Regions from separate parts of the Clostridium sp. CM037 genome, predicted to be linked through region 2. Evidence: predicted binding sites of a transcription regulator. Region 2 holds the regulator's gene; the other holds the start of a gene.
What was found. The regulator LexA, encoded in region 2, represses DNA repair genes until DNA is damaged. The targets are predictions, from matches to a motif close to CNAACANNTGTTNG.
Positions count from the first base shown of each region.

Region 1: recA (recombinase RecA) is a predicted target of LexA. The motif match lies at 2,157-2,170, and genes of this name have one in related genera.

Region 1 is NZ_CM143650.1:1,956,118-1,961,272, reverse strand. Features, by position in the region: gene rny (ribonuclease Y) at 1-768, opposite strand, end outside; gene recA (recombinase RecA) at 1,067-2,122, opposite strand; gene pgsA (CDP-diacylglycerol--glycerol-3-phosphate 3-phosphatidyltransferase) at 2,286-2,831, opposite strand; gene rimO (30S ribosomal protein S12 methylthiotransferase RimO) at 2,815-4,152, opposite strand; gene ACWJKP_RS09555 (FtsK/SpoIIIE family DNA translocase) at 4,335-5,155, opposite strand, start outside.
Region 2 is NZ_CM143650.1:2,336,473-2,341,627, reverse strand. Features, by position in the region: gene ACWJKP_RS11430 (ATP-binding protein) at 1-325, shown strand, start outside; gene ACWJKP_RS11425 (methionine gamma-lyase family protein) at 458-1,738, shown strand; gene lexA (transcriptional repressor LexA) at 1,845-2,453, opposite strand; gene ACWJKP_RS11415 (hypothetical protein) at 2,674-3,138, shown strand; gene ACWJKP_RS11410 (tyrosine recombinase XerC) at 3,382-4,380, opposite strand; gene purB (adenylosuccinate lyase) at 4,660-5,155, opposite strand, start outside.

The DNA of each region.
Region 1 (5,155 bases), 380 kb from region 2:
AAATGCTGAAAGAATTACTGCTTCAGGTGTATCATCTATTATTAAATCTACACCTGTAAGCGTTTCTAGAGTTCGAATATTTCTACCCTCTCTACCTATTATTCTTCCTTTCATCTCATCATTAGGAAGCGAAACCACATGAACTGTTGTTTCTGCTACATGATCGGCTGCACATCTTTGAATAGCATAAGTAATAATTTCTCTTGCTTTTTTATCAGCTTCTTCTTTTGCCTTAGTTTCAATTTCTTTAATCATAATTGCAGCATCATGTTTAATTTCTTTTCTAATTTCATCTAATAAAACTTGTTTTGCCTCATCAGATGTCAACCCTGATAATCTTTCTAATTCTCCTCTTTGCTTTGTGTATAAATCTTGTACACTTGCTTCTAGCATTTCACTTTCTTGTTGTTTTTTATTAAGATTTTCTTCTTTTCTCTCCAGCACATCACTTTTTTTATCTAATGATTCTTCTCTTTGGATATTTCTTCTTTCTAACCTTTGAACTTCATTACGTCTTTCTCTTGATTCTTTTTCTAAATCAGTTCTAAGTCTGTGAACTTCTTCTTTGGCTTCTAAAATAGCCTCTTTCTTTTTTGATTCAGCATCTTTTACACTTTCATCAATAATTTTTTTAGCTTCTTTTTCGGCCTTGAAAATATTTGCTTGAGATATATTTTTTCTAATATAAATTATAACAAAAATACATGCTAAAACAACAACCAAAATAGCACAAACTACTATGAGCATTGTTTGACTTTTAGTATCCATTGATTATCAACACCTCCTTTGCTTATTTCAAATCTATTTAAGAGTAAATATGAAAGCTAGAAAAGGTGCTATATTTAATTGGTAACAATTTTAATATACTAAACCAGTATTTGTATTTATTTTATATTACTTTTCAGTTAATGTCAAGATTTTAACGTTTAAATAAGTCTTTATTATTACTATTATATAGTAGTTATGATAAACTTTAGCATATTGCATCATAGAATGCATATGCCTGATACCATAATAATATTCCTTAATTATAAGTTAAAGAAAAAAAGCAAGTAAAAACTTGCTTTTATGCTTCTTTTTTACTTGCTTCTTTTTTGCTAACTTCTTTTTTACTAGTCTCTGCGTTCTTGTATAATGGTAGGTTATGTTTTGCTCTAATTTTGTTTTCTATCTCTAACATAACCAAAGGGTTTTCTTTAAAATATTGTTTTGAATTTTCTCTTCCCTGTCCAAGTCGTATATCTCCATATGAGAACCATGCTCCACTTTTTTGTACAATCTCTTCTACAACTCCTATATCTAGAACATCTCCCTCTCGAGATATGCCGTGACCATACATAATATCAAATTCAGTTTTCTTAAATGGAGGAGCTACTTTGTTTTTAACTATTTTTATTCTTGTTCGATTACCCATAAATTCATCGCCTTGTTTAATTGTATCTATTTTTCTAATATCTAGTCTAACAGATGCATAAAATTTCAATGCTCTACCACCAGGGGTTACTTCTGGGTTACCAAACATTACTCCTACTTTTTCTCTTAATTGATTTATAAATACAAGAACACATTGGGATTTATTTATAGAACCCGCAAGTTTTCTTAAAGCTTGCGACATAAGTCTTGCTTGGAGTCCTACATGGGAGTCTCCCATTTCGCCTTCAATTTCAGCTTTAGGCACCAAAGCTGCTACCGAATCCACGACGATAACATCTATAGCCCCAGAGCGAACTAAAGCCTCTGTAATCTCTAACGCCTGTTCACCAGTATCTGGTTGTGATACTATTAAATTTTCTATATCTATTCCTAGTGCTTTAGCATATTCAGGGTCTAAAGCATTCTCTGCATCTATAAATGCAGCTGTACCACCATTTTTTTGAGCTTCTGCAACTATATGAAGTGCAACTGTAGTTTTACCTGAAGATTCTGGTCCAAAAACTTCTATTATTCTTCCTCTAGGTACACCACCTATGCCTAGACCTATGTCAAGTCCTAAACAACCAGTGGAAATAGCCTCTATATTTAACTTACTATTTTCTCCAAGTTTCATTACAGAACCTTTTCCGAATTGTTTTTCTATTTGACCCATAGCTACTTCTAGCGCTTTTAATTTTTCATTATTCATAAATTTCCCCTGCGGGTTCACCATCCTTTTTCGACGAACGTTTGTTCTGAACTTAAGTATACACCATTTATTTTATATGGTCAACATACAAAGCAATATCTGCCATTTTCATTTACTAAAGAAATCCTTTTATTTGTATTATTAACAAACTCTAATAATTTAATCACTTATCGACTCTAATTGTACCTTTGTTTTTTACAAAATAGTCAACACCAGATATTATTGTAATAATTACTGCGGCAGCCATGAAAATATTGGTTAACGCATTTAATATTGTATTTGCGTAAGATAAATTTATCAATGCTGTAATTATAGCTACTATTTGAATAACGGTTTTAAGTTTCCCCCATTTACTAGCCGCAATTACTTTTCCCTCTGAAGCAGCTATTGTTCGAAGTCCTGAAACTGCAAATTCTCTAGCAATTATAATCATAGCTACCCAACTAGACACAATCTGAAGCTCCACTAATGAAACAAGTGCAGCAGTTACTAAAAGTTTATCTGCTAGAGGATCCATGAATTTTCCGAAATTAGTTATTTGATTTCTGCTTCTAGCTACATAGCCATCCAACTTATCAGTGAGAGATGCTACTATAAAAACAATTGTAGCCAGTTCTCTTCCATAAGGTATTCCTTTAACCGCCATAAATACTAAAAATATAGGTACTAAAAAAATTCGAATCATTGTAAGTTTATTTGCAAGATTCATAGCACACAACTCCTATTAAATCATATTCTAACGCTTTGGTAACACTTACTGTTACGAATTCTCCCTTATTATAAGCTTTGTCAGATTCAAAGAAAATAGTTCCATCAACTTCTGGTGCCATTTCATAACTTCTACCAAAATAAGTTTTACCATTAAATCCTTCTACTAAAACTTTGTAAATCTTTCCTATTTTTTTACTATTTATCACTTTTGATATATTTTGTTGCACAATCATTAATTCTTCTTCACGTTTTTCCTTTATTTCTTCTGGAATTTGATTTTTCATCTCTGCAGCTACAGTACCATCTTCCATTGAGTACTTGAACACTCCCAATTTATCAAATTTAATTTCATTAATAAACTGTTTCAATTCTTCAAAATTTTCTTCCGTTTCTCCTGGAAATCCAACGATTAATGTAGTTCTAAGGGTTAATCCCTTAATACCCTTCCTCATCTTATTTATGTTTTCTGTTATGATATTTTTTCTTCCTTTCCTTTTCATGGATTTAAGAAGATCATCGCTTATATGTTGAATTGGTATATCTACATATTTGCAAACTTTATCATTTAAAGAAATTTCATTAATAATATCATCCGTCATTTCTTCTGCATAACAGTAAAGTACTCTAATCCATTCAATCCCACTTATTTGAGAAATTTTTCTTATTAACTTATGTAGGTTTTTTTCACCATATAAATCTATCCCGTATCTAGTGGTATCTTGAGCAACTAAAATAATTTCCTTGCAACCATGTTCACTTAAATCCTTAGCCTCTTGTATTATGTTCTCCATTTTTCTGCTTCTATATTTTCCTCTAATATTGGGTATTGCGCAATATGCACAAGCATTATCACAGCCCTCGGAAATTCTAATATAAGCAGAGTATGTTTCTGTAGTTAATACTCTTTGTCCTTCATTAATATTATCATCACTATAAGTGCAATGTTGTACTTTAATATTTTTTAAAAGAACCTCTTCTATACTACTTAGTAACTTGTCATAATCATTAACACCGAGGATTATATCAAGTTCTGGCATCAATTCAATCAGATCCGCCCCATAACGCTGAGTAAGGCAACCCGTCGCAATCAATACTGTGCAATTATATTTCTTTTTGTATTCTGACATTTCTAGAATAGTGTCTATTGATTCTTGTTTTGACGATTCTATGAATCCACAAGTATTCACTAAAATTATATCTGCTAGTTTAGGATCATTTGTCATATCATATTTCCCACTTAAACTGCTTATTACAATCTCACTATCAATTCTATTTTTATCACAGCCTAAATTTATAACTCCAACTTTTAATTTTTCCACCAGTCATCCTCCTTGTTTATCAACCTGAGTAACTCCTATTTACCAAATATCATACTACTTGTTTGACTCTTTATGTAAATAATAGCTAATTATTTTTATCTTGCTACATTTGTACCCATAAATTATTGTAAATGTGATTTGCAAATTAAACAAGGGTATTTACAATTATTCTTACATTTTTTTTATTGTTCCTTTAATTCACTATCACTTAATAATATTTCCCTAGGTTTGCTTCCATTTCTACCTGATATAATCCCTCGTTCCTCCATTTGTTCAATAATTCTTGCTGCTCTATTATACCCTATTTTTAGCTTACGTTGCAATAAGGAAGTAGATGCTTGTCCATTTTCAACTACTATTCTTATTGCTTCATTTAATAATTCATCAATATCATCATCAATACTTTTATTATTTGAACTACTCTCTATTTCATCTATTATTTCTTTTTCATAGTTTACTTCTGTCGTCTGATTTTTTATAAAATCAACAACTCGTTCAACTTCTTCTTCTGACACAAAAGCTCCTTGTATTCTAAATGGTTTAGCCTCTCCAACCGGATAAAAAAGCATATCACCTTTCCCAAGTAATTTCTCTGCACCAGAGGAGTCCAAAATTGTTCTTGAATCTATTTGACTCGAAACTGCAAAAGATATTCTTGAAGGTATATTGGCTTTTATTACACCCGTAATAACGTCAACTGATGGTCTCTGCGTCGCAATTACTAAATGCATTCCTGCCGCTCTTGCCATTTGCGCAAGTCTTCCAATATATTCCTCTATATCATTAGCACAAACCGTCATTAAATCTGCTAACTCATCAATTATAATAACAATCCACGGCAATTTATTTTCAACAATGCCTTTATTTACTAATTCATTATATCCTCCTATACTTCGCACATTGTTTTCAGCAAAACTCTTGTATCTTCTTGACATTTCGTTTACAGCCCAATTTAAAGCACCTGCAGATTTTTTGGGATCTGTTACCACTGGTATTAATAGAT
Region 2 (5,155 bases):
TAATGATCTAATAGAAGAATCCTTACAAAAAGCTCATTTATTTTTAAAAATAGCTAATAATACAGATAAAGATAATAGGTGTATTAATGAATATTTAATATTTCTAATGGCTAAAAGACAATACAACTCCTTATTTAAACTATTTAATGAAACTGAATTTAATCTAAAGGATAAATTTAAGCCTACTTATTATGCGTTAATGTACTTTATGAAAAATCAAAATGAAAAATTTGAAATTGAATATAAAAAAGTGGGTGAAGAATTAGAGGAAACTGTTGAAGAAATTATTGAAGAAGTTAAATCATCATCTGCAGTGATACAATAGTATAGAAAGAGACAATTAAAGGCCTACGAATATAAGTGATATATAAATAAAACTATTCTACATCGGTATTATTTATGTTACTATTATTAAGGCATTTAAAATAAATACATAATACAAAGGGGACCTGGAATCATGATAGATATAACAAAAGAATACCTTCAAAAGAAGTATAAAATAAGTTCAAAAACGCTAGAACTTTATGATATAGCAATACAAGATGTACAAGAGGAGTTTAAAATTCTTGATGAAATAAGAGAGTTTAATCAACTTAAAGTTTTGACAGCACTACAAGATGAACGAATTAGCGAATGTCATTTTACAAATTCATCTGGATACGGTTATGGCGATATTGGGAGAGATTCATTAGATAAAGTATATGCAAGAATTTTCAATTGTGAGAGTGCACTTGTTCGGCCGCATTTCGTAAATGGAACACATGCAATTGGAGCAGCCTTATTTGGTAATTTAAGACCTAATGATACCATGATGTCGGTATGCGGAACACCTTATGATACACTTCTTAATATAATAGGTATAAATGCTAAGGAGGATATAGGCTCATTAAAAGATTATGGTGTAAAATATAAACAATTAGAATTAAACGATAACTCTAAAGTTGATATTGATCTAATGAAAAAGACATTAATTGAAGATAAGTCAATAAAGCTAATTCATATTCAAAGATCTACTGGATATGGCTGGAGAAAAGCATTATTAATTTCTGAAATAGATGATATTATAAAAGCTGCAAAAGCTATAAATCCAAAGGTGATTTGTTTTGTAGATAATTGTTATGGTGAATTTATTGATGTTACGGAGCCTACAGATGGAGGAGCAGATATAGTTGCTGGATCACTCATAAAAAATATTGGTGGTGGAATTGCACCTACAGGTGGATATATTGCAGGTAAAGAAGAATATGTACGACAAGCGTCTTACAGACTAACAACTCCTGGAATAGGAGGGGAATGTGGTTCTACGTTTGGAGTTATGCGTTCTTTATATCAAGGACTATTCATAGCACCACATATAGCTATGGAAGCATTGAAGGGCGCTATTTTCTGTGCAAGAATTATGGAACTTGCAGGTTTTGAAGTTCTTCCTAAGTATACTGATAAAAGAAGTGATATAATTCAAGCAATTAAATTTAATGATAAGGAAAAGTTAATTAATTTCTGTAGGGGTATACAAGAGGGGTCACCCATTGATTCTTTTGTTCAATGCGAGCCGTGGGACATGCCAGGATATGAAGATAAGGTTATAATGGCAGCAGGTGCATTTATTCAGGGAGCATCTATAGAATTATCTGCAGACGCTCCAATAAGAGAGCCTTATATAGCATATTTACAGGGTGGATTAACGTTTGATCATGCTAAAATTGGAATACTAATAGCACTTTCAAGAGTTATTTGAACTAGAAAGTAAATATTTATGACTTAGTAATAGAATAAAAAAATCCTGCAATTGATATATTCATTGCAGGATTTTTTTGTTCCATAAAATCTTTAAAAGTGAATCTTTAATACTTTCTGTAAACACCAACAAGTACGCCTAAAATTGCACAGTCATCAACTATGATAGGGGACATAGTTGAATTTTCTGGCTGAAGCCTTATATGATCTTTTTCCTTGAAAAATCTTTTAATAGTTGCTTCATTATCAATAAGAGCTACAACTATATCGCCATTTTTAGCGGTATTGATTTTCTCAATTATAGCAAGGTCTTTATCCAATATTCCTGCTTCAATCATGCTGCTACCAGAAACTTTAAGCATAAATAGTTCATTATTGGTTTTAGTGAAATTTAAAGGAAGTGTAAATGTATCCTCAACATTTTCAACTGCAAGTATTGGTTTGCCAGCAGTGATCTTCCCTATAATAGGGATATCTATAAGTTCTTTTCTTATGACAGAATCCTTTATTAATTCAATTGCACGAGGCTTGGTAGGGTCTCTACGGATATATCCCTTTTTTTCTAATCTTGCTAAATGCCCATGAACAGTCGAGGTAGATCTTAATCCTACGCCATCACATATTTCTCTGACTGAAGGTGGATATCCTTTTAATTGAACCTGTTTCTTTATAAAGTTATATATTTCACTTTGTTTATCTTTTTTTTCAATTAACATGTAAACGCCTCCCATTCATAGTATAATTATACCATATAAATGTAAAAACATCAAACTTACGTTCTGTTTTATAGGAATTAGTACAAGTGAAAAATTGTATATTATTATGTGAGAATACATAAGTCATCATTTAAAGAGTGTTAGTGTTTGATTGTTGAAAATATATTTGCTATAATAGTCTATTATGAAAGTATTCGAAATAAATAGATCGGGGTGTTGTATGACTAAAAATTGTATATTTAATAATAAGAAAATTTGTAATAGTTGTGGAGAATGTGAAGTCTGCGAATTAAATTCAAATAAAAAATGTAATAATTGCGGTAAATGTTTAGAAATGGAAGGTTACGATGTAAAAGCTATAAAAATTGATGAAGTTTTTGAGGATAATGAGATTGAAGAGGTAGAAGAAGTTCTTTATGACAGCTCTGAAATTAATTTATCGGAAGAAGTAGATAATGATGAAAATGAAGATGATGAACTACCAAAACTTGAAGATTATGACTCAGTGGTAGCCAGCGATGAATTTTTAAAACTACATAAAGATGAGTTCATACCTGAAAACAATGAGGTTTGGGAATTTATAGATGACATAGACGGGGCAAAAGAGCTACTTGAAAATGAAGATGATAACTCAGGATTACTTCAAGAAGAATTTCCTGGACTTATAAGACTAAAAAAAATATAAGTATTAAAAGTAAATAGAGAAATAGTTAAAATCTATTGCATATTTTTTATGCGCAAAAAAAGTATATATTACGTATAATGCATTTGAACAATCTTTAGAATTTCTTATTTTATTTTCAATAAATATGCGTTAAGAAAAATATATGTTTGAGCGACAGTGAGTTTATATTTTTTAGCAGATTAATTAAAAAAAATTAGTAGTTCTTAGCGAAGTGAATGCATTAATAGTAATATATACTTTTTTTTATTCATCAGAAAGTGGGTTTGACTTAACCGCATTTCTTAATTTATCATTATCTACATGAGTATATATTTGGGTGGTAGATATATTTTCATGGCCTAATATTTCTTGTAGACTTCTAATGTCTACATTTCCATATTTATACATAAGGGTAGCGGAGGTATGTCTTAATTTATGAGGAGTATACTTATCTTTATTAAGTCCAGCATTACCTATATATTTTTTTACAATTCTCTCCACAGTGCGTTTATTAATTCTTCCATATTTACCACTTATAAAAAGGGCATCCTTATCTTCAGAATGAATTTTATCTATGTTCGTATTTCTAATAGGCAAATATTTATAAATTGATTTCAATGAAGCTTTATTCAAATAAATGGTTCGTTCTTTATTTCCTTTCCCAATAATAGATAATGTATCATCTTTAAAATCGGATATATTTATACTACAAAGTTCTGACAGCCTGATACCACAATTTAAGAATAATGTAATAATACTATGGTCGCGAATAGAATGCTTATCTCTAGAGCTTGTAGCGTCGAGTAGTGCCTTACTTTCACTTAATGTTAAAAAAACAGGACTTCTTTTACCAAGTTTTGGTGACTCTAAATCTATTGTCGGGTCTATAGTTAGCACTTTAGCCTTAGTGGTTAAATACTTGAATAGGGACTTTATAGATGCAATTTTTCTTGCTTTAGCGTAGTTACCATTAGCCCTATATTTCCCAAGATAGGAGATATAGGCATATAAATCCCGCAATGTAAGAGTTCTTAATGTATCTAAAGTTAGGTCACTAATTATAATGGTCTCAAGAGGTAGAGCATTTTCTGAAGAGACTAGACCTTTGTACATTTTTAAGAACTTTAATAGCAATGATAAATCAGCAGTATAAGCAACAACAGTAGAACTAGAACAGCCTTTAATAGTAGATAAATAATTCAGATAATCATTTAGAAACGGTGGGAGTTCATTGTTATAAATAGTATTTATATTCGATTTCATAAGTACCTCCAAAAATCATAATAATGTCGTGAAACTTACATTTCACGACATTATTATACTACAAGAGGGGGAGCAAAATCCTGATTTTTCTAAAATAATAAAAATAAATAAATGTTTTTATTATTTTTATTATTTCCACATACAATTTGAATTTTATTCTTCGAAAGTTATAGAATTGGGAGACTTTCCTTATGAAATGTCGTTAAACTAAAAAAGCTATCAGTTTTGTTTGCATCACTGATAGCTTTTTATAGTATAATTTCTATCCAATACTAAGGATTATACGTTTATAGAAGTTTCTACTCCTAATGCATCTTTATTGGCCTCGATTATTGGTTTTACATATTCATCTATAAATTCTATTACTTGACTTGGAGCTCTACCTACAAATTTAATCGGGTCAATTACAGCAAATATCTCTTCTTTTGACATCCTAAAACTATCATCATTTATTATTCTTTCTATAAGATCATTATTTAAGCCTTCTTCTTTAACGCGTTTTGCTGCAGCCATAGAATGAACTCTAATGTTCTCATGAAGTTCTTGTCTGTCCCCGCCCCTTTTAACAGCTTCCATAAGGATATTTTCTGTAGCCATAAATGGAAGCTCGTGGTTTACATGAGCAGTAATTACTTTTTCATATACTACCATATTTCCGGCTATATTCATATACAAATTTAATACTCCATCAAGTGCTAAGAAAGCTTCAGCTACGGATATTCTCTTATTAGCTGAATCATCTAATGTTCTTTCAAACCATTGTGTTGCAGCTGTT